DNA from 2 places in the Massilia sp. Dwa41.01b genome. Region 1 is predicted to be linked to the other one. Evidence: predicted binding sites of a transcription regulator. Region 1 holds the regulator's gene; the other holds the start of a gene.

Region 1 (10,906 bases):
AGAACAATCCGCCCTTGAATTAGTGCAAGAAATCTTCCAGCCTGAGCTGCCGGCACTATTGGCAGGTTCAGGCTACGGAAGCCAATAAGAGGATACTGTTCATGCTTTTTGGGTCGTCTAGACAAGGCGCTAGCACAAGTTTTGACATAAATACAGAGCGATTCGACAATAGTTCATTCTTGTTACTTTTCCGCCAATCGACCAAACAAAATATCTAAATTACATTGCTTCGTTTGAAAGAATTGCGCAGTATAGGCGTGAGTTTTCGTTACATTCCGATGAAATGCGACGGGAGCTTACACAATAATGCGGGTGGCGAGCAGCCACGACAATTTTTATACGGAGAAGACACATGAGCTGGAACAGCATCTTGAAGTCGGCAATCGGTATCGCAGCACTCGGCATGGCATGCGGCGCCCAGGCAGGTTCGAACGGCGTGAAAGTGACCGTCACCCCTGAGAAAAACGCGCTTGGCGCCAGCGACGACGTGGTCGTCAACGTCACCCTGACCAACACTTCCTCGACCCCGCAATACGTGCTGAAGGCGCGCACGCCTTTCGAAGGCCTGAGCGCGCCGCTGTTCGACGTCACGCGCGATGGCGCCGCCGTCCCGTACACCGGCGCCCTCGTCAAGCGCGCCAAGCCGACCGCGGCCGACTACTACCTGCTGAAACCAGGCGCGTCGCATACCGTGAAAGTGGAACTGTCTGCCCTGTACGACATGAGCGTCAGCGGCGACTACTCGATCCGCTATCGCACCGCTTCGCCGGATCTGTTCCTGACGAATAACGGCCGCCTCGGCGGTACCGTGCAAGCCGCCGGCTCGAACGCCGGCATCGGCGAGCTGCAGTCGGAAGCGGCTACCCTGTACGTCCAGGGCCGCCTGCCGCGCGGTTCGGAATCGCCCATCATGGAAGCGCTGAAACGCGATGGCGGCACGGTTTCCCCGGCTGGCGTGAGCTACGCTTCGTGCTCGTCGTCGCAGCAGAGCACGATCGCTTCGGCGATCACGGCTGCGAAGAACTACGCCAACGGCTCGGTCAGCTACATGACCCGCACCACGATGGGTCCGCGCTACACCAAGTGGTTCGGCACTGCCACGTCCTCGCGCGTGTCGACCGTGCGCTCGCATTACAACAACATCAAGAGCGCCTTCGATACCAAGAACGTGGTGGTCGATTGCAGCTGCCGCGACAGCTCGTACGCCTACGTGTACCCGACCCAGCCGTACCGCATCTACGTCTGCAACGCGTTCTGGTCGGCACCGATGACGGGCACCGACTCGAAGGGCGGCACCCTGGTGCATGAGATGAGCCACTTCAACGTTGTCGCCGGTACCGACGACCACGCCTATGGCCAGAGCGCGGCCGCCAGCCTGGCGATCAGCAATCCGACCCAGGCTGTCGACAACGCCGACTCGCACGAGTACTTCTCGGAAAACAACCCGGCGCTGAACTAAGCACTGGTTTCGGCATCATCGGGCTTGACCCGGCTGAAACGACAAGGTCCCGGCGAACCGGCAAGTCTGACTTGCGGTTCGGCGGGACCTTTTTTTCGGCCGTGGGACCGAGGCTTCGCTTATTGCCCGGTATGGACGAAGGAGACCGGCTTGGCCGGGAACTCCGTCAGCGCATCCAGGCGCTTCGGATCGACCAGCACGGGGCCGGCATAGCCGATGTTGTAGCTGTGACGCCCGCTCTGGAAGGCGTAGGTGCGGGTGATGTCGATGGTGTTCTTCAGGACCTTGCCCGGTGCCAGAGGCTCGTAGTCGGCGGCCGTGAGTGCCGCGCGCTTGACCATCTTGCCGGTATAGTCGATTGGCCGGTTGCCGAAGTCACGCACGTCGAAGCGGCGGCCCGTCAGTTCCTTTTCCAGCGCAATCTCGCGCGGAATCCAGACCGTGGCCTTGCCCTGGTTGGTGATCGTCAGGTTGACCAGCACCTTGCCGGGCGGGGTAGCGATATCGATACTGTGTTTCACGTCCACGGTCGGTTCTCCAGCCGTACTGGCACAGGCGGTAATAAAGCTGGCTGCCGCAACGGCGGCCAGCAGGAAGGGTCTGCGTTGCATGTTCGACTCCGTATGGTTGTGCTTAGCATTGTGCGGGCACGGGGCGCAAAAGCCAAGGGTGGCGGTGCTGCGGAATCCACGGATGATCGGTGGGTGGACCGCGTGGAGTCAGGACTCCACCCTACGAAAACCACCAACGTAGGGTGGAGGCGGCCGGCAAGGCTCCTGACTCCACGCGGTACAAAGCATGATATACAGAATATTTCACGAATGCGGCTTTCGTGAAATATTCGTTCACCCGCCCTCTTGCGGCGTGGCCGCCAGGATCGTCACCGCCACGCGCCGGTTGCGTGCCCTGCCCGCTTCATCCGTGTTCGGCGCCACCGGTAGGTTGGCGCCATGGCCGACGGCGGTCAGCCGCGACGGATCGATGCCGCCTTCGATGAACAGGCGCACCACGCTGCTGGCGCGCACGCTCGATAACTCCCAGTTCGACGGAAACGCGGAATTGGCGATCGGCCGGTCGTCGGTATGGCCTTCGACCTGGATCGCATGGGTGTCAAGCTGCAGCAGGCCCGCCACCGTGCCGAGGGTGGCACGCGCATCCTTGCCCAGCACCGCCTGCCCTTCGGCGAAGAGCACGCTGGCATTGATGTCGACCTTGACGCCGCGCGCGGTCTGCGTCACGCGCACCTTGCCGTCTTTCACCAGCGGCGCAAGCGAGGCATTCAACTGGCGCGCGAGCGTGTTCAGGCGCTCCTGCTCGCGGCGCATGGCCTCCAGCCGCTTGCGTGCGATCAGCTGCGTCAGGGGCAGCTGTTCGATGGTGCTGCTGGCCTGCGGCGTCGTCGGCTTGCCGCCGAAGGCATCGCCAAGCGCGTCCGACAGCACCCGGTATTTTCCGACGTTGACCACGGAAATCGCGTACATCACGACAAAGAAGGCGAACAGCAGCGTGATGAAGTCGGCGTACGAAATCAGCCAGCGGTCGTGGTTTTCCGCCTCTTCCTCGACGCGTTTGCGCGCCATGTCAGTGCGTCACCAGGAGGCTGGCCATGCGTTCCTCGACCACGCGCGCATGGTTGCCGCTGGCCAGGTCGTGGAAGACTTCCAGCAGGATGTCGTACTGGGCGACGCGGTCCGCCACCAGGGCTTTCAATTTGTTGGCCACCGGCAGGAAGAACAGGTTCGCAAGGCCCACGCCATACACCGTCGAGACGAAAGCGACCGCGATGCCGGAACCCAGGCGCGAGGGGTCGGACAGGTTTTCCATCACGTGGATGAGGCCCAGCACGGCGCCCAGGATGCCGATGGTCGGCGCGTAGCCGGCAGCGGATTCCCAGATGCGCGCGGCGCGGCGTTCGGCCGCCTCGAAGGCGCTGACCTCGGTCTCGAGCAGGCCGCGCAGCTTGTCCGGGTGGACGCCGTCGACGACCAGGCGCAGGCCCTTCTGGATGAAGGGCTCCTTGCCGCCCATGTACTGCTCGAGCGCGAGCAGGCCGTCGCGCCGTGCCGTGTGGCTCCACAGCGCGATCTCGCGCGAGAGCGGCTGGCGCTTGTCCTTCGGCGGGAAGAAGACCCAGCGCAGCATCTGCATGCCGCGGCGGAAAGTACGCGCCTCGGACTGCAGGAGCACCGCCCCGAACGTACCGACGACGACGATGGCGAAGGCTGCCGGTTGAATGAGCGAGGCGAAGCGGCCGCCGTCGAGCGTGTGCCCGACAACAAGGCCGATAATCGCCAGCGCCAGGCCGATCAGGCTGGCGAAGTCCACAGCTTTTCCTTGAGCGAGGCACGCAGGCGCGCCACGGCTTGCGTGTGGAGCTGCGACACGCGCGATTCCGACACGCCAAGGACGGCGCCGATTTCCTTCAGGTTCAGCTCTTCCTCGTAGTACAGGCCCATGAGGATTTTCTCGCGCGGCGGCAAGCCGTCGATGGCGCCGATCACGGCCTGGCGGAAGTCGGTGTCGAGCAGCGCGCGCAGCGGGTCGTCGTCGTCGACCGCATACCGGTCGAGGAAGGAATCGTTGCCATCCTCGTCGTGGAAGTCCTCGTAATAGACCAGCTGGTGGCCGCCGCCTTCGAACAGCATTTCCTGGTAATCGGCCAGGGACACGTCGAGCGATTTGGCGACTTCGGTCTCGGAGGGCGCGCGGCCCAGCTTCTGCTGCAGTGCGGTCATGGCGGATTCCACTTTCTTCATGGTCTGACGGGTACTGCGCGGCATCCAGTCGTTGCTGCGCAACTCGTCGACCATGGCGCCGCGGATGCGCAGCACTGCATAGGTTTCGAATTGGGCGCCGTGGTTGTCTTCGTAGCGGTTGATGGCGTCGAGCAGGCCCATCATGCCGGCCTGGATCAGGTCGTCCACCTCCACCGATGGCGGCAATTTCGCCTTCATCTGGTGCGCGAGGCGCTTGACCAGCGGGGCGTGCTCGGTGAGCAGGTGGTTCTTGTCCGCTTTCCCTTTGACGGTATACATGCTTGTGCTTTTTTCTTAAGAACCGAAGTGCGCGCCGCGGGTCTGACGCACACCGCTGAAACGCCCGGCGAGTTGGCGGAAAGCCACCGAGGCACCGGCCAGCGGAAACGCATCGACCACGGCACGGCCGAGACGCGCGGCGCGGTGCAGGTATTCGTCTGCCGGGACCGAGCCCATGGAACTCAACGTTACTGCAAGGTAACGACTTGCCGCTGACGCCATATTATCGTAAACAACACGGGCCTCCGCCTCCGTTGCCCCGGTGACAAGGATGCCGAAACGGCGGCGTCCCAGCTCCTGCGCCAGGCGCTTGATCAGGCCATAGGCGTTGGTGATCGAGGTGGCGTTGGTGGAGACCTGGATCACGATTTCCGAGTCCGCCAGCGCCGGCAAGGCCAGGCTGCCATCGCGGTTCAGTTCGCCATCGACGATGACGATGCCGCCCTGGCGCTTGACCAGCACATCGAAGGCCTTGGCCAGGCGGCGCGCCTCGACCGCATCCTGCGGCAGGCGGCCGTCGCGGGCCAGCAGCGCCAGCGCGAAGCCTTGCGGCGCATGCTGCACCACCTGGTCGAGCGCGCATTCCTGGCGTGCCACCTGCATCAGGTCGGCATGGCGTTCCATCTCCAGGCGATAGGCGACGCTGTGGTTGCGCAGGCAGGCGTCGACGATCAGCACGTCGTTGCCGGATTGAAACAGCGAGGCGCCCAGGTTCACCAGCATGGCGCTCTTGTCGTCGCCCGGGGTGGCGGACAGGAAGGTCACGACGCGCGGCTGGGCGCCGGCCAGCATCCGGCGCAGGCCCTCGGCCTGGTCAAAGTCGAAACTAGACAAAACGCACCTCGCGCAGGCTGTCGTCGGCTTTGCCGGCACGGGCCATCATCAGCGGCAGGTCGGCGTCCTCGAACTGGGATGCGGCATCGCGGCGGCCGCGGAAGGCGCGGTCGACCAGCATGGCGCGGTCGGCCAGGTGCAGGTCTTCCGGCACGCGCTGGCCGTTCGAGATGTAGTGCAGGTTCAGCTTCTGGCGGATCATCACGTCGAGCACGTTGCCGATCGAGGCGGCTTCGTCGAGCTTGGTCATGATGCAGCCGTGCAGGCCGCTGCCCTGGTAGGCGCGCACGACTTCGGCCAGGGTTTCGTTGGTGGCCGTCGCGTTCAGGCACAGCAGGCGTTTCACGTCCGCGCCGGCGCCGTTCAGCATGGCCACCTGTTCCGTCACCATCTGGTCGCGCTGCGACATGCCGATGGTGTCGATGAGCACGGTGTGCTTGTTCTTCAGTTCTTTCAGGGCGATGCGCAGGTCGGCTTCGTCCTTCACCGAGTGCACCATCACGCCCAGGATCTTGCCATAGATGCGCAGCTGCTCGTGGCCGCCGATACGGTAGGCATCGGTGGTGATCAGGGCCAGCTTTTCCGCACCGTGGCGCATGACGCAGCGCGCGGCCAGTTTCGCGGTGGTGGTGGTCTTGCCGACGCCGGTCGGGCCGACCAGGGCGAACACGCCGCCCTTTTCCAGCAGGCTGTCTTCGTCGGCCATGGTGGTCAGGTTACGCGCCAGCACAGTCTTGATCCAGCGCATGGCTTCGGCCGCGTCCTTGTTGGCAGGCATCTTGTCGATCAGGTAGCGCGACAGCGAGGCCGAGAAACCGGCGCCCAGCATTTCGCGGAGCACGGCCGCCTTGTGCGGTTCGCGCTGCTGGGTACCGCCCCAGGACAGTTCGGCCAGCTGGGTTTCCATCATGCCGCGCATGGCGCGCAGTTCGCTCATCATGCCGCTCATCTCTTGCGCAGCCGATTCCTGGGCCTGGGCAATCGCGGCCTGCATCATCTGCGTCATCGCGCTCATATCAAAAGCGGGTGCAGCGGCCGGGGCTGGCGCAGGAGCGGCGGCGCGGCGCGGCGCGGCGAAGGCGGCTTCGAATTCCGGCTCCATCGCCGGTGCGCGGCGGGTGGCGTAGACGTGTTCGGGGGCCGGCGCTGCGGGCGCGGCGCTGCGGCGGTTCACAAAAGCCGGCTCGGCGTCGTCGAAGGGATTCAGGTGGTCCAGGCGCGGTGCCGGCTGGGCCATCGGCGAACCGGCGGCTGGCGCGGCCAGCGAGGCGACGTCGTCGTTGTCGAGTGCGAGGATTTCGACGACGCCATCGACCGGACGGTTCGAGAGGATGACGGCATCGGGCCCGAGCGCATCGCGCACCTTGCGCAAGGCTTCACGGGAGGTTGCCGCTGTAAATTTCTTCACATTCATCTTATTCTCCGAACTGCTTGATCTATTCATGCCGGGACGGAAGTCTCCGGTCTATGGCTAGATTATTGACGATGCTGTGAAGCAACCATCAGCGGAAAAGGATGGGGAAAGTGGGTTAATTCGAATTTGATGGTGGAGTGGTATGGCTTGCGGTCGCGTTACCGCGTGGGCTCGGGGCGCCCACCCTACGGATGCGCTACGGGGTGGAGCTTGCGAACCCGGGTATCTCCTGCTGTAACCGCGTGGGAACAGGGTGCCTCGGCCGCCCCGCCCACCCTACGGATGCGCTACGGAATGGAGCTTGCGAACCCAGGTATCTCCTGCTGTAACCGCGTGGGCACAGGGTGCCTCGGCGGCCCCGTCCACCCTACGGATGCGCTACGGGGTGGAGCTTGCGAACTCGGGTATCTCCTGCTGTAACCGCGTGGGCACAGGGTGCCTCGGCGGCCCCGCCCCTACGGATGCGCTACGGGGTGGAGCTTGCGAACTCGGGTACTTCCCGTAGGGTGGGCACCTGTGCCCACGCGGACGGTGCGGTCCGATAACGGCGCGCCGACGGGCTCGGCAAACCTTGCAAACCACCGGCGGTCAACGCTCCTGCGCACACCGGGTTTCTCGACCGTTCGTTGAACGCGTAGGGTCATCCAAGCCTGGGGCTTGGTGACGACCCGCCTACCCTACCTTATTGCACGCCCACCAGGCTGGTCACCCGAATCGTCTTGCTCTCCGGGATCTCCGAATGCGACAAGACCTTCAGCTGCGGCAGCGCGCGGCGCAGGAAACGCGACAGCAGCACGCGCAGCGGAGCCGGGACCAGCAGCACCGGGGTGTGGCCCATGGCTTCCTGCTGCTGCGCGGCGTTGTGCGCCTGCTGGGCGATGGTGTCGGCAAGGCCGGGCTCGATGCCGGTACCGTCGCCGCCGGCGCCAAGCGCCTGCATCAGCAAACGCTCGAGGCGGTTGTCCAGGGTCATCACGCTCAGTTCGTTGGTGCCCGGGAACAGCTGCTGCACGATCGCCCGGCCCAGCGCCACGCGCACCAGCGCCGTCAAATCGGTCGGATCCTGCACGCCGGCGTGTTCCGACAGCGTCTCGATGATGGTGCGCATGTCGCGGATGTGCACGCCTTCCAGCAGCAGGTTCTGCAGCACTTTCTGCAAGGTCGCCAGCGACACGACTTTCGGCACCAGGTCTTCGACCAGCTTCGGCGTTTCCTTTCCGAGGTGATCCAGCAGTGCCTGGACTTCCAGGCGGCCCAGCAGTTCGGACGCATGGGTCGTGATCAGGTGGTTCAGGTGGGTTGCCACCACGGTGCCGGCGTCGACCACGGTATAGCCCAGGTTCTGCGCTTCGTCGCGCAGGCCGGCGTCGATCCACACGGCCGGCAGGCCAAAGGCCGGGTCGGTCGTTGCCTGGCCCGGCAGCGTGCCGCTGGCCATGCCGGGGTTGATTGCCAGGAACTGCCCGTTCAGCGCTTCGCCGGTGCCCACTTCCACGCCCTTGAGGGTGATGCGGTAGCTCGACGGCTTCAATTCCAGGTTGTCGCGGATGTGCACTGGCGGCGCCAGGAAGCCGACTTCCTGGGCGAACTTCTTGCGGATGCCCTTGATACGCTTGAGCAGCTCGCCGCCCTGCCCCTTGTCGACCAGCGGGATCAGGCGGTAGCCCACTTCCAGGCCAAGCGTATCGACCGGCATGATGTCCTGCCAGGTCGCCTCTTCCGTCTCGGCGGACGCGGCTTGCTGGGCGCCGGCCGCGGCGTCGCTGGCGGCCGCTTCGGCTTCGCGCTGCGGCGCATTCCTGGCACGCTTGGCCAGCAGGTAGCCGGAGCCGCCCAGGGTGCCGCCCAGCAGCAGGAAGACGAGGTTCGGCATGCCGGGGATCAGGCCCATGCCGGCGATGATCGCGCCCGTGATGTACAGCACTTCGGGCTTGGCGAACAGTTGGCCGACCATCTGGCCGCCGATGTCCTGGTCGTTGGCCACGCGCGACACCACCATACCGGCAGCGATCGAGATGATCAGCGAAGGGATCTGCGCCACCAGGCCATCACCGATGGCCAGCAGCGTATAGGTCTTGGCGGCTTCGCCGACGGCCATGTCGTGCTGGACCACGCCGACGATCAGGCCGCCGATGACATTGATCAGGGTAACCATGATGCCGGCAACGGCGTCACCCTTGACGTATTTCGAGGCACCGTCCATGGCGCCATAGAATTCGGCTTCCTGGCCGACTTCCGAACGGCGCTTGCGCGCTTCCGGTTCGGTGATCATGCCGGCGTTCAGGTCGGCATCGATCGCCATCTGTTTACCAGGCATCGCGTCCAGGGCGAAACGTGCGCCGACCTCGGCGATACGGCCCGCACCCTTGGTGACGACGGTGAAGTTGATGATGGTCAAAATGACGAACACGACGATACCGACCGTGTAGTTGCCGCCGATCAGGAAGTGGCCGAAGGCTTCGATGACTTTACCGGCCGCGGCGCCGCCAGTGTGGCCTTCGGTCAGGACGATACGGGTCGACGCGACGTTGAGCGACAGGCGCAGCATGGTCGACACCAGCAGGATCGCCGGGAAGGCCATGAAGTCGAGCGGCTTGACCGTGTACAGCGCGGTCAGCAGCACGATCACCGACAGCGCGATGTTGAAGCTGAAAAACAGGTCGAGGACGAAGGCCGGCAGCGGCAGGATCATCATCGCCAGCAGCAGGATGATCAGGATCGGCGCCGCCATGGCATTGCCCCTGGCACCGATCGCTCCCACCCAGCCTGGCAGTCTCAAACTATTCATGCAACAGCTCCGTTATTCGTTATCAGGTCGTGCAGCAGGCTTGACCTGGGATGCAGGGTTCAGCGGGTCCATCTCCGGCGGCACAGGCAGCTTGGTCGGACGATCAGGATACTGTCCGGCGCCCTTGCTGTAGTTACGCAGCTGGAACACATACGCCAGCACTTCCGCCACGGCCGAGTACAACTTCTCGGGGATTTCGTCGTCGATCTCGGTGTGCTTGTAGAGCGCACGGGCCAGTGCCGGGGCTTCGAGCATGGCGACCTTGTTCTCCTTGGCCAGTTCGCGGATCTTGGCCGCCACTTCGTCGACACCCTTGGCCACGACGCGCGGCGCACCGCCCTGTCCGTCCGTGTACTTCAGCGCCACCGCATAGTGGGTCGGGTTGGTCACCACGACGTCAGCAGTAGGCACATTCTGCATCATGCGGTTGCGTGCCATTTGCCGCTGCATCTGGCGAATCTTGCCCTTAATCTGAGGATTGCCGTCCGATTCCTTCGATTCCTGGATCATTTCCTGGCGCGTCATCTTCAGCTTGTTGTTGTAGTGCCAAACCTGGTAAGGCGCGTCGATCAGGGCGATCACGCCCAGCGAACCGACGATGATGAGGAAGGCACGCGCGATCAGGCTGGCCAGGTGGCCGGTGCCGGAACCAACGGGCTCGACGGCCAGGCCCAGCACGGCTTCCTTCTGGCCCATGATCACGACCCAGGCCACCGCGCCGACCAGCAGGGTCTTGGCGACGGCTTTCAGGAGTTCGATCAGGGAATTGGTGGAGACCAGGTTGCCAAGGCCGCTGATGGGGTTCAGCTTCATGAAGTTCGGCATGAAGGCCTTGGTGCTGAAATTGAAGCCGCCGATCATCAGGGGCGCGGCCAGCGCGACGAGCATGATGGCGAACGCCAGCGGCAGGCAGGCCAGTAGCACGCTGCCGATATCGGCGGTGATGCGCTCGATGAGGACGTTAGGGTTGTAGATCTGTTCGCGGTCGAGGGTGAGGCCCGACTGGAGGACGGTCGACAGGCGGCCGACCAGGCTGCCGCCGGTCATCCACAGCCCGGCGCCGGCGGTCATCAGGACGGCGAAGGTGGCAAGCTCGCGCGAACGCGGAATGTCGCCTTCCTCGCGCGCCTTTTGTATTCTCTTGGGGGACGCGTCTTCTGTCTTTTCCGCGTCGCTGTCTCCCGCCATCGTTCGCTCCCCTTGTTCGCCTATGCCCGCGCCAGTGCTTGCAGGATGGAATTATCGCTGCTGTTGCCCTGGAGCTATAGGGGAAACAGGGAGGAAAAGGGGTGTCAATTCAAAACGAAGGGGACATTGCATTGCACTTGTTGCACCGCGACGTCCCGGAGACGGAGGGCTTCACCAACCCTTCAGCA
Region 2 (10,906 bases), 2.6 Mb from region 1:
ACCTGTACGTGGTGAACAATACCTTCGTGAACGACGACAGCACCCGTGGCACCTTCGTCGTGGTCAGCAAGAACGTGACCACGCCGGCCAAGCTGATCAACAACCTGTTCAGCGGCTACGGCAGCATCACCAACCAGGCGACGGCGGTCAAGACGACCAACTTCCAGTCGCTGGCACCGAGCTTCGTCAACCGCGCCGCCTACGACCTGCGCGTGACCGATAACCTGCAAATCGTCAACGCAGGCTCGACACCAGGCAACTCGGCGGGCGGCCTGTCGCTGAAGGCAACGTCGAGCTACAAGCACACCGCTTCGTACACGACCCGCAGCACGCTGGGCGGCAAGATCGACATCGGCGCCTTCGAAGTGCAGTAAGCCCGGGCACGCTGCCTTCGCAAGGCGGCAGCGGTACGCTCGTAAAGAAACGGCCCCGGCGCATCACGCGCCGGGGCCGTTTTTTCGTCAGGGCGCCGCTTGGAGCAGCTTAGAGCCTATCCCGGTAGTCCGGGGAAAGCTGGTGGCGATGCATGGCAAGCGCGGGCAAGGCGCGAGGAGGCCGCATGGCTGGCCATGCAACGACGAGCAACGCAGCACGCGTTTGTCAGGCGCGCCAGCAGCGACTCCGGACTACCGGGATAGGCTCTTAGTTGGTGGCGTCGCGCAGGGATTCCTTGGCGTCGCCGTATTTCTCCTGGGTCTTGCCTTCGACCTGGTTCTTCAGTCACTTGACCTGCTGCTCGGGGTTGCCGACCAGCTTGCCGGCTTCTTCCTGAATCTTGCCGCCGATGTCTTGCAGTTTGCCTTCGACCTGGTCCTTGTTCATGATGATCTCCTTGCGTGGCAGGCGCGGTCGGATGACAGCGCGACGAGGCCAGAATACGCCCCCGTACCGCCGCGTTCCGTGCGTGTCTTCACATAGCTCTGCAATACCGCGGGCGCGCGCCGGCAGCTCATCCATGCGGCGACGGCGCGTGACAAATGGTAGTCTTTGCTTATCAATTTGTTAATCAAGGGGCATCATGAGCGAGCATATTGAATCCCCAGGCCGGCCCGCCGCCGCGTCCACGGACGAGGTCTCCAGAGCGGCCCCACGCAGCCTGATGAAACGCGTGGCCATCATCGACGGTATCGGGGTGCTGTTCATCCTGGGGCTGGCCGCCGCCTGGTTCGCGGCCGACGCCCTGCTGCTGACCTTTGCCTGCGTCCTGTGCGCCGTGCTGTTTTACGAGCTGAGCGCAATGCTGGCGCGGCGCATCAAGTGCAAGCGCCAGATCGCCCTCGCCCTCGTGGTGGTCTTGCTGCTGGCGGCGATCGTCCTGGGCGGCTGGGCAATGGCGCCGCAGGTCTCGGAGCAGGCGACCCGGCTGGCCGAGACCGTACCGAAATCCCTGCAGCAGCTGCAAGGGGCCATCAACGAGCATCCCATGCTCAAGCGCGTAATGGCCGGGCTGCCCTCGCCCGAGCAGCTCGTCAGGCAGATGTCGGCGCTGGTGCCGAACGCCGGCCTGTTCTTCGGCGGCGTCGTCGGCGCGCTCGGCAACGTCGTCATCATCCTGTTCGTCGGTATCTATTTCGCCGCCTCGCCCACCCTGTACACGAACGGCTTCATCAGGCTGGTGCCGCAGGCGAAGCGGCAGCGTGCGCGCGAGGTGCTGTCGACCATCGGCCGCACCCTCGGCAGCTGGCTGCTGGGCAAGTCCTTGTCGATGCTGATCGTCGGCGTGGCGACCTCGGTGGGCCTGAGCCTGCTCGGGGTGCCGCTGGCACTCATCCTCGGCATCATTGCCGGCCTGCTCGATTTCGTGCCCTACCTCGGACCGATCATGGCGGGCGTCCCGGCGGTGCTGATCGCGTTCTCGATCAGCCCGGACCTGGCCCTGTACACGGTGCTGCTCTTCGTCGGCGTGCAGCTGGTGGAAGGCTACGTGCTGCAGCCGCTGATCGAGTCGAAAGCGGTCGACCTGCCGCCGGCGCTCACCATCGTCATGCAGCTGGTGTTCGGCACCCTGTTCGGCTTTGCCGGCGTAGCACTGGCGACGCCCCTGGCGGCGGTCATCAAGGTCCTCGTGCAGATGCTGTATGTGGAGGATGTGCTGGGGGATGAGGTCGGGGACAAGGCTTGAGCCCGATCCCCGCATGTTTGCGGGGCCGATGCCACACCGGGCACGCTGCCCGGTGCCCGCCTGGCGGCATTCGGGAACGCGCGCAAGCTCGACAGGAACATGACGCACCTGTTCGTCTTCGACGCCGATCTCGCTGATGTTCGCCACGCATCCTTTCCCCTTCCACCCGAAGCGGGCCCCGTAGTCCGCCCCGGCGGCGGGAATGAAGCTGCGACCGAGCTCGCACGACACCCCAGGACGGCCTTCCCAAAGTCAATCTGCTGGCGCCGCGATGGCGCCATCTGTTGTCGCTTTGCGTACCTTCATGGCGAGGCTGGCAATATTGCCGGCCAGCGCATGGCTGGCGAGCAATGGCGGACAAAGAAAAAGCCGCGACGAATCGCGGCTTTTCGTTCCTGCAGGCATCAGGATCAGTTGTTTCCCTTGAAGATATCCTTCACGTCGCCCACTTTTTCCTGCACCTTGCCTTCGGCCTGGTTCGACAATCCCTCACCCTGCTGCTGGCGGCTGCCGGTGACTTCGCCGACTTTTTCCTGGATCTTGCCGCCGATGTCCTTGGCCTTGCCCTTGATTTGGTCGTCGTTCATGCCATCACCTCTTCGGTTGAAATCGAGCTTCCAGCTTATGCCTGATCGCCGGGCAATTCTGTTCGCTGATTAACAATAGGTTTGCGCCAGACACTGGCCAGCCAGGGCTGCTGCGCGCGCGGCAAGCCTGGCGGCCGGTAGTAATGGTGCAGCGGCACGAAACCGGCCACCACCAGGTAGCGCTCCCAGGTCGGGTAATCGTAATAGCTGCCGTAGCGCGGCCCATTCCAGCCCTCCTCGTTGTGGCCACGCGGGTTCGAGCTGAACAGCACGCCGCCCGGCTTCAGGCTGGCGTGCAGCGCCGCCAGCACGCCGGGCAGCGCCGCGCTCGGCACGTGGAACAGGGACGCGTTTGCATAAATACCGTCGAACATGCCCGGGGCAGCGCCAGGTGCAGGAAATCCCGGTGCCAGACCTCGCAACCGCTGTGCCCGCGTGCCATCTCGACGAACTCATGCGCGCCGTCGAGCCCGATCGCGCGGTGCCCGAGCGCACTGAAGGTCTTCAGGTCGCGCCCGGGCCCGCAGCCCAGGTCGAGCAGGGTGTACGGCGCCGGCGCCTCGATGGCATCGAGCAGCGCCGCCACGTTCTGGCTGACATCGTGGTCGATGGTACCGGCAAAGAACTGCCGCGCACTCTGCTCGTAGTGCGCCAGCGTCCGCCGCGCGATCTCGTCCAGGTTGTCCATCGCTTACCAGATCCGCACGCGTTCCTGCGGCGGCAGGTAGAGCGACTGGCCCGGCTTGACATCGAAGGCCTGGTACCACGGATCCAGGTTGCGCACGATATAGGTGCGGTACTGGGCCGGTGCGTGGCCGTCGGTCAGCACGGCGCGGCGCAGCGAGGCTTCGCGCATCTTGCTGCGCCAGCCCGGGCGAAGCCCGTGAAGAACTGGCGATCGGCAGCCGCCACCTTGCCGGCCGGCGTGGTCTTGAAGGCGTCGTAGGCGGCCGCCAGGCCCGCCAGGTCGGCCAGGTTTTCCGACAGCGTCAGCTGGCCGTTCACCGCCAGGTCCGGGAAGGGTTTATAGCTGCCGTACTGGGCGACGAGCTTGTTCGACGCGGTCTTGAAGTGCGCCAGGTCTTCCTTCGTCCACCAGTCGCGCAGGCGGCCCTGGGCATCGAACTGGGCGCCCTGGTCGTCGAAGCTGTGGCTGATTTCGTGGCCGATGATGGAGCCGATGGCGCCATAGTTGGCCGCGTCCGAGGCATTCGGATCGAAGAACGGCGGCTGCAGGATGGCGGCCGGGAAGTTCAGCGCATTCTGCAGCGGCAGGTTGACGGCATTGACCAGTTGCGGCGGCATGGCCCAGTCGGTGCGCTCGGGCTTCTTGCCGAGTTTCGCCAGTTCCTGTTTATAGCGGTACTCCTCGGCACGCACGGCGTTGCCGAAGGCGTCGCCGGCGGCGACCTGCAAGCCGTCATAGGACTTCCAGCGCTCCGGATAGCCGATGCCGACATACAGCGACTTGACCTTGGCCTGGGCCTGGGCGCGGGTGGCCGGCGCCATCCAGTCGAGCTTGTCGATGCGGCGGCTGAATGCGTCGATGATGTTGGCGACCATCGCCTGCACTTTTGCCTTGTTCTCGGCCGGGAAATAGCGCCCCACGTAGATCTTGCCGACGGCTTCATCCATCGCCTCGTTGGTCGCGGCCAGCGCGCGCTTCCAGCGTGCCGACTGCTGCGGCGTGCCGGTGAGCGCCTTGCCGTTGAATTCGAAACGCTGGTCGGCAAAAGCCTTCGGCAGCAGGCTGGCGTACTGGTTGATCTGGTGGAAGGCCAGGTAATCGCGCCAGGTGGCGACATCGGCCCTGGCCAGCAATTTGGCCGCGCCGATGACGGCGCTCGGGTGGTAGACCTGGAAGCGTTCCTGGCCCTGCAGGCCGGCAGCCTTGAAGAAGGCAGCCCAGTCGATGCCCGGCGCGCGCGCGGCGAAGTCCTTCGCGCTCCAGACATTGTTCGACTTCTGGATGTCGGCCGATTCCTCGCGCGTGGCATGGGTTTGGGCCAGCGCCAGCTCGAGTTCGAACACGCGCGCGGCGCGTTCCTCGGGCTTGTCGAAGCCGGCCAGCTTCATCATCGCGGCGATGTGTTGCTGGTACCTGGTGCGCAGCTCGGCCATGCGCGCATTGTTCTCGAGGTAGTAGGCGCGGTCGGGCAGGCCCAGGCCGCCCTGCAGCAGGTAAGGCAGGTTGCGCGACGGGTCGGTCAGGCCGCCGGCCACCCACAGGCCGAACAGGTTTTCGGTGTAGAAGTCGGTGGCGTTGAGCGGATCGACGTCGGCCCGTACCGAGGCGCCGAGCGCGCGCACCAGCGCCGCCTTGTCCTTGATCGCTGCGATCCCCTTGAGCATCGGCTGGATCGGCGCCAGGCCGCGCTTTTCGATGCCGGCTTCGTCCATGTAGGCGGCGTAGAAGTCGGCCACCTTGCGCGCCTCGCCGCTTGTCGCCTTGGCCGCGCCCAGCTCCTCGATCAGTTTGGCGATGCGGGTGTTGGTCTCTTCGGCGAGCGCGCCCATGGCGCTCCAGGAGCCGCGGTCGGCCGGGATCTCGGTCCTGGCCAGCCAGTCCCCGTTGGCATAGGCGAAGAAGTCGTCGCCAGGCAGCACGGTCATGTTCGCCGGCTTGTCGCCCTGTTTTTCAGCCTGCTTTTCAAGCTGTTTTTCAGGGGCTTTGGCCGTGCTTGCCGTGGACTGCGCGGCGGCCAGCATCGGTGCCAGCGTGGCGGCGCACAGCGCCAGGACGAGGGCGCGCTTCATGGGTGTCGGGCTTGTCTTCATGTCTTCCTCTTCTCGCTATTTAATGTGATTGCGGTGAGTGTGGTGGCGTCTGCAGGGCGGCGCGCAGCTGGGGCAGCAGGCGCGCCTTCTGGGCCGCGCGCACGCGGATGCCGTTGCCGACCCGCTGGGCTTCGACCAGCGCGTCCGGGCCAAAATGCTTGCCAACATATTGTTCCATCATATCCGCATGGCGCGCATCGTTCGATGCCGCGACCACGCCCGCCAGCGCGCGGTTGCGCCCGACCGCATCGGTGCTCTGCAACAGCGCGTCGCGGTTGGCGGTGGCGAAGCGCCAGGCCAGGTCCGGTGCTGGCGTCCTACCCCGGCGACGATCATCGATGCCAGGTTCGCCGGCACCTGGGGCGAGAGCGCCATGCGCAGCGTGGCCTCGGCCAGTTGCGGGTCGAGCGCGCCCGTCATGGCGCGTCCCGCGCGGTGGCGCTCTTCATCGGTCCCGGCCGCGGCGACACGCTCGCCCAGCGCCTTGTAGGTGGCGGCGTCGGCATAGCGGCCGACGGTACCGAACACGAAGTCGAGCATTTCCGGGCTGACCGAGGCCGGGTCGCGCTGATAACTGGCAAAGCGCGCGCGCGCTTCGTTGATCGCGCGCTCGTCGCCGGCCAGCGCCAGTACGCTCGCCAGTTGCGCGCGCAACTGGCGCTCTTCCAACGATTCGCCAGGCTTGTCTTCCCAGCCGAGTCTGGCGAATTTCGGACGCACGAAGTCGATGATGAAGCGCCGCACCAGGGCCTGCTCCGGCTCGCCGCGCGCCAGGTTATCGAGCGTGCCGAGGTTGACCAGGATCGAATCCCAGACAGCCAGGCGCGGCTCGTCGCCGTATTTCGCCACCAGCGCCGTGTAGGCATCGAGCGGCATGCGCCCGGCCGCAACCAGGCTCCAGGTATCGGTGAGCAGCTTCAGGCGGGTGGTGTCGGGCAGGCGCGCCGCATCGCGTGCCAGGGCGTCGAAGCTGGCGCGGTCGTACTGGATGCGGAAGAAGCCGACGCTCTGCGGATCGACCACCAGCGTACCTTCGCACGTACCCTGGGTGATGGTGCTGCTGCGGTTCGCCAGCAGGGTGTACCAGGCGCGCCCGTTGATGGTGCCGACCTGCAGCGGCACGTTCCACAGCCTTTCCTCGCGCGCAGGTTCGTCCACGCGGAACTGTTCCTGCGTCAGCGTGACCTGGCGCTTTCCGTCCTCGCAGCGCTGGCTCACCGAAATCAATGGGTAGCCGGGCTGGGTGGTCCAGTCGGCGGCGAGCTTCGACACCGGCTTGCCGGAGGTCTGTTCGATCGCCGCCCACAGGTCGGCCGTGGTGGTATTCGAGTACTGGTGCTTCGCCATGTAGGCGCGGATGCCCTTGCGGAAGGCGTCTTCGCCGACCCAGCTTTCGAGCATGCGCAGGAAGCCCTGGCCCTTGACGTAGGTAATGGCGTCGAAGGCGCCGGCAGCCTGCTCCTCGTTGTCGATGCGGGTCTGGATCGGGTGGGTGGTCTTGCGCGCGTCCAGGTTCAGGACGCTCTCGCGTTCGACGATGCCGTCCAGGTAGGGGCGCCACTCGGGATGGAAGTGGGCCGTTGCCTTGGCCGCCATCCAGGAGGCAAAGCCTTCGTTGAGCCAGAGGTTGTCCCACCAGGCCATCGTGACCAGGTTGCCGAACCACTGGTGCGCGACTTCATGGGCGTTGACCTCGAAAGTGAGTTTCTTGACCTGCTCCGGGCTCCTGTCCGGGTCGTACAGCAGGGTCGACTCGTTATAGACGATGCCGCCCCAGTTTTCCATCGCGCCATTGAAGCCGCCGGGGATGGCAATCTGGTCCAGCTTGGCGAGCGGGTAAGGCACGCCAAAATAATTGTTGTAGTAGCGCAGCAGGTCGCGCGTGCTGTTCAATGCAAAAGCGGTGGAACCGCGCTTGCCTTCGGTGGTGACGACGCCGATCTCGACGCCGTCCTGGCGCGTGGTGACGCGTTCCATCTCGCCCGCCACCAGCACCACCAGGTAGCTCGGCATCTTCGGGGTGGGCGCGAAGCTGATGCGCTGCAGGCCGCCGGCGAGCTTTTGCTGTTTTTCGATTGGCGTGTTCGAGTAGGCCTTGAAGCTGGCGGGCACGTCGACGGTCAGCTTGAAGCGCGCGCGGAAGGCCGGCTCGTCCCAGGTGGGCAGCATGCGCCGCGCGTCGGATGGCTCCATCGTGGTCGCCACCAGCTTCTTGTCGCTCGCTCCCGCCTTGTAGCGCACCTGGAACAGTCCCCTGCCCTCGCGGTTGATCTGGCCGCTGAAACGCAAGGCCAGGCGGTAGCGTCCCGGCGCCAGCGGCGCATCGAGGTCGAAGCGCAGGGTTTCGTGTTCGGCGTCGAGGATGGGCGTGAGCGCGCGCTCGGCCATGCCGCGTTTGGCGAGGGTCGCGCGCTCGATCGCCAGGTTGGCGGCATTCAGGACGATGCTGCGCGTGGGACGCAGCACCTCGATCTCGACGGTCTGTTCGCCGCGGAAGGTGTCGGCGGCCATGTCCGGCACCAGGTGGGCGTCGTACAGCAGTGGAATGACGTCCTTCGGCAGCTTGCCTGGGGTGGACTCGAAGGAAAACGGCGCTTCCGCCTGCGCGCTGCCGGCCGCCAGGCCAGCGCGATGGCCGCGACGCAGGCCCGGTTCGTGGCCAGGCTCGAAGCTTGGTGGTCTCTCATCTTGTGCTCTCTCTTAGTATGTCGGCGCCGCGTCCGGCGCAGCAACCCAGCACGCACTCTACGTCAAGGCTGCACCTGCCAGGGGCTTGATGCGACAGGCCGCAGAATCGGGCGCTGGACTGCATAAACCCGGCAATATGCGGCATGGACAGGCGATTGCTCGTGCTGCCGCTGCCGGCTGCCCCGGCACGCCGCGCGTCGGAAAATATTTTGATTTTTTTTCAGGAACACCCTAAAGTTCCCGACAGCCCTGCCGTAAAAGGAGGACAACCGGTCATCCGACCGGAATAACATTGTCGCGGTGCTAACATGACCCCCAACGAAGTCCTCTCCATGTATGAAAACATCGCCGGCCTGACCGGGAAGATGGCGACGGCGGCGCAAACGGGGGACTGGAACAGCTTCGACCAGCTGCAGGGCGAATGTGCTGCACAGGCGAGCGTCGCGGCGACGGGCGTCCCGGCGCTGGACGGCGCCAAGCGCCTGAGCAAGATTGCCCTCCTCAAGCAGATCATGGCCAACGACCGCGCCATCCGCGACGTGACCGAACCCTGGATGGGACAGCTGGACCAGGCGATGCGTCCGCACTAAAGAGCGCCTGACAAAACCTCCAGTCCAGCGTTGCATCGTCTTGCCGTACGCTCGACCTGTCTTCGACGCCGCGCCTTGTCCTGAAGGTTTTGTATGGCGCACCAAGCCGGCATCGGCCGACATCGAAGCGCCTGCGGGCGCTTTTTTGTTTTCCGCGCCGGACGAACAGCGGCCTCGTCCCGGCGGCCGGTTCATGCGAGCGTGGACGAACTCGCGTCCGGACAGGCGCCGCCCTCTCCGCACGGGTCCGATTTCTACACGCACAAAAACTTCAAGCAAACAAATCGCGAGGCAAACAAAAAGGCGCCTCAGGGGCGCCTTCTTGCCGCGGCCCGGAACCCGGACCACTGAATTCGGAGAGCGAACACCAGGTAATCCCGGTGGTCGCCTCTTTGCCGGTTGCATCCGGCGTCAGCTGCCGCTGTTGGCAGTCAGACCGCTTCCGGAGCCAGGCGTCTTGCGACGAAAGACCGGTTCCCGCGCCACGCTATCGGTGGTGGCTGCGCCGGACCCTGGGGCCGTTTTTTTGTGGTTTTGTTAACCAGCGAATTCAGTATAGCGCAAAATTCGCAGTTGTGTAGACGATTCGTGCGCGGCTATTCGACCGCCTCCGCGGCCGGTTGCGCAGCGCTTTCCGGCGCCGTTTGCGCAGCGTCCTGCGCCGGGTTATGTCGCCTCAAGGCCATCAAGCGCGCTTTCACAGTCGCCACGAAATTGCGCTTGCCGGAGCCCGCGCCAGAGACGCCGGCCCCCTTTTCCGGACTGTCAGCTTCCTGTTGCTGCGCCATCTTGCCGCTCGCGGCACGGCGGCGGCGCACCAGCATGGCCACCAGGCCGCCCAGTGCCAGCAGCGCGGCTACCGCGCCCGCGATCGGCAGCCAGGACGTCTCCGCTTCCGGTGGCGGGGCCTTTTTCGGTTTGGCGTGGATGCGGGGCGCGGCCTGCGGGGCGGCCGGTTTGGATGGAGCATGCGCCTCGGGGCCTTGTACGTCCGCATCCGGGACCGCCGTGGCATCCTTTGCCGGCGCCGACGCCGACGCGTGGCCGGCCAGCAGCTGCAGCTTGTCCATCCTGTCTTCGAGGCGCACAAGCTCGTGTCGCAGGGCGGCGTTCTTTTCGCCGAGTGCGACGCAGGCATTGACGTGCTCGGCGGCGGGTGCCGCTGCGCAGGTTGCGGGTTTGGCCGCAAGCGCGGGGGACGCAGCGGGGTTTGCCGGTGCCGGCGCGTGCCTTTTCGGCGCGCGTTCGGCATGGGACCGGCGGTGCCTTGCGCGCGGCAGGCGCAGGCCCCGCCGGAGCGGCCGCTGCCGCGTGCGTAGCAGCAGGTACGACGGCGGCGACCGGCGCGGCTGGCGCGGGTGCTGGCACCGGAACCGGATTCGGATCGGGCGTCAGCCACAAGGTCACCAGGCGCACCTGTCTTTCCTTGCCGTCGGCCAGGTCGAGGTAGAGGTGCAGATGCCGGCCTTCCACCGGCTTGAGCGAAGTCAGATGCAGGAACTGCCGGCCATCGCGGCGCATCACAGACATGTTCAGGCTGCCCAGCACCGCCGGCATGGCGATGTTCGCGCCGCGGTACACATTCGGGTCAGCCAGGCGCACCTGGACCGGGTTGGCGGCGTCGTCGATCATCGTCAGTTCGACGTCGGCGACGAGCGGCTGGCCGATATGGGACCCGACTTTCGCCTCGCCCAGTTCGGCCGCATGCGCGCCGGCGGCCGGGAAAACGGAGGCTGCTAGCAAGCTCGACAGCAGTAGGGAAAGACGGGTCGCCATGGGATCGGGTGAATTTGTAGCCTAAGCGTAATTAACGGGTGTTCGGATACACTCTTTAGCTCCAGCTTCGAAATAACAGGACGAGTCCATGGAAAACCGGATAGAAAAAGACAGCTTCGGCCCGATCGAGGTACCGGCCAGCCACCTGTGGGGTGCGCAAACCCAGCGTTCCCTGCATCACTTCCACATTTCGACCGAAAAGATGGCGCCGGAACTGGTTGCCGCACTGGCCCAGGTCAAGCGCGCCGCGGCCGCCGTCAACCGCTCGCTCGGCAAGCTCCCGCGCGACAAGGCCGACGCCATCATTGCCGCCGCCGACGAGGTGCTGGACGGCCGCCATCCCGATGAATTCCCGCTCGCGGTCT

The links. The regulator FliA, encoded in region 1, starts transcription of late flagellar genes. The targets are predictions, from matches to a motif close to CTAAAGTTTNNNNNNNNNNNGCCGNTA.
Positions count from the first base shown of each region.
Region 2: G4G28_RS07335 (flagellar protein FliT) is a predicted target of FliA. The motif match lies at 8,407-8,433, and genes of this name have one in related genera.

Region 1 covers NZ_CP050454.1:4,183,128-4,194,033, forward strand. Annotated here, with positions in the region: gene G4G28_RS19275 (M35 family metallo-endopeptidase) at 1-23, shown strand, start outside; gene G4G28_RS19280 (M35 family metallo-endopeptidase) at 353-1,459, shown strand; gene G4G28_RS19285 (hypothetical protein) at 1,579-2,070, opposite strand; gene motD (flagellar motor protein MotD) at 2,305-3,039, opposite strand; gene G4G28_RS19295 (flagellar motor protein) at 3,041-3,784, opposite strand; gene G4G28_RS19300 (RNA polymerase sigma factor FliA) at 3,766-4,494, opposite strand; gene G4G28_RS19305 (antiactivator of flagellar biosynthesis FleN protein) at 4,510-5,328, opposite strand; gene flhF (flagellar biosynthesis protein FlhF) at 5,321-6,742, opposite strand; gene flhA (flagellar biosynthesis protein FlhA) at 7,425-9,530, opposite strand; gene flhB (flagellar biosynthesis protein FlhB) at 9,543-10,718, opposite strand.
Region 2 covers NZ_CP050454.1:1,607,952-1,618,857, reverse strand. Annotated here, with positions in the region: gene G4G28_RS07380 (hypothetical protein) at 1-374, shown strand, start outside; partial or broken gene G4G28_RS07375 (CsbD family protein) at 643-822, opposite strand; gene G4G28_RS07370 (AI-2E family transporter) at 1,019-2,122, shown strand; gene G4G28_RS07360 (CsbD family protein) at 2,533-2,709, opposite strand; partial or broken gene G4G28_RS07355 (class I SAM-dependent methyltransferase) at 2,745-3,397, opposite strand; gene G4G28_RS27425 (M13-type metalloendopeptidase) at 3,401-3,565, opposite strand; gene G4G28_RS07350 (M13 family metallopeptidase) at 3,532-5,487, opposite strand; gene G4G28_RS07345 (hypothetical protein) at 5,507-5,665, opposite strand; gene G4G28_RS07340 (M1 family metallopeptidase) at 5,665-7,998, opposite strand; gene G4G28_RS07335 (flagellar protein FliT) at 8,484-8,765, shown strand; gene G4G28_RS07330 (hypothetical protein) at 9,362-9,853, opposite strand; gene G4G28_RS07325 (hypothetical protein) at 10,224-10,505, shown strand; gene fumC (class II fumarate hydratase) at 10,630-10,906, shown strand, end outside.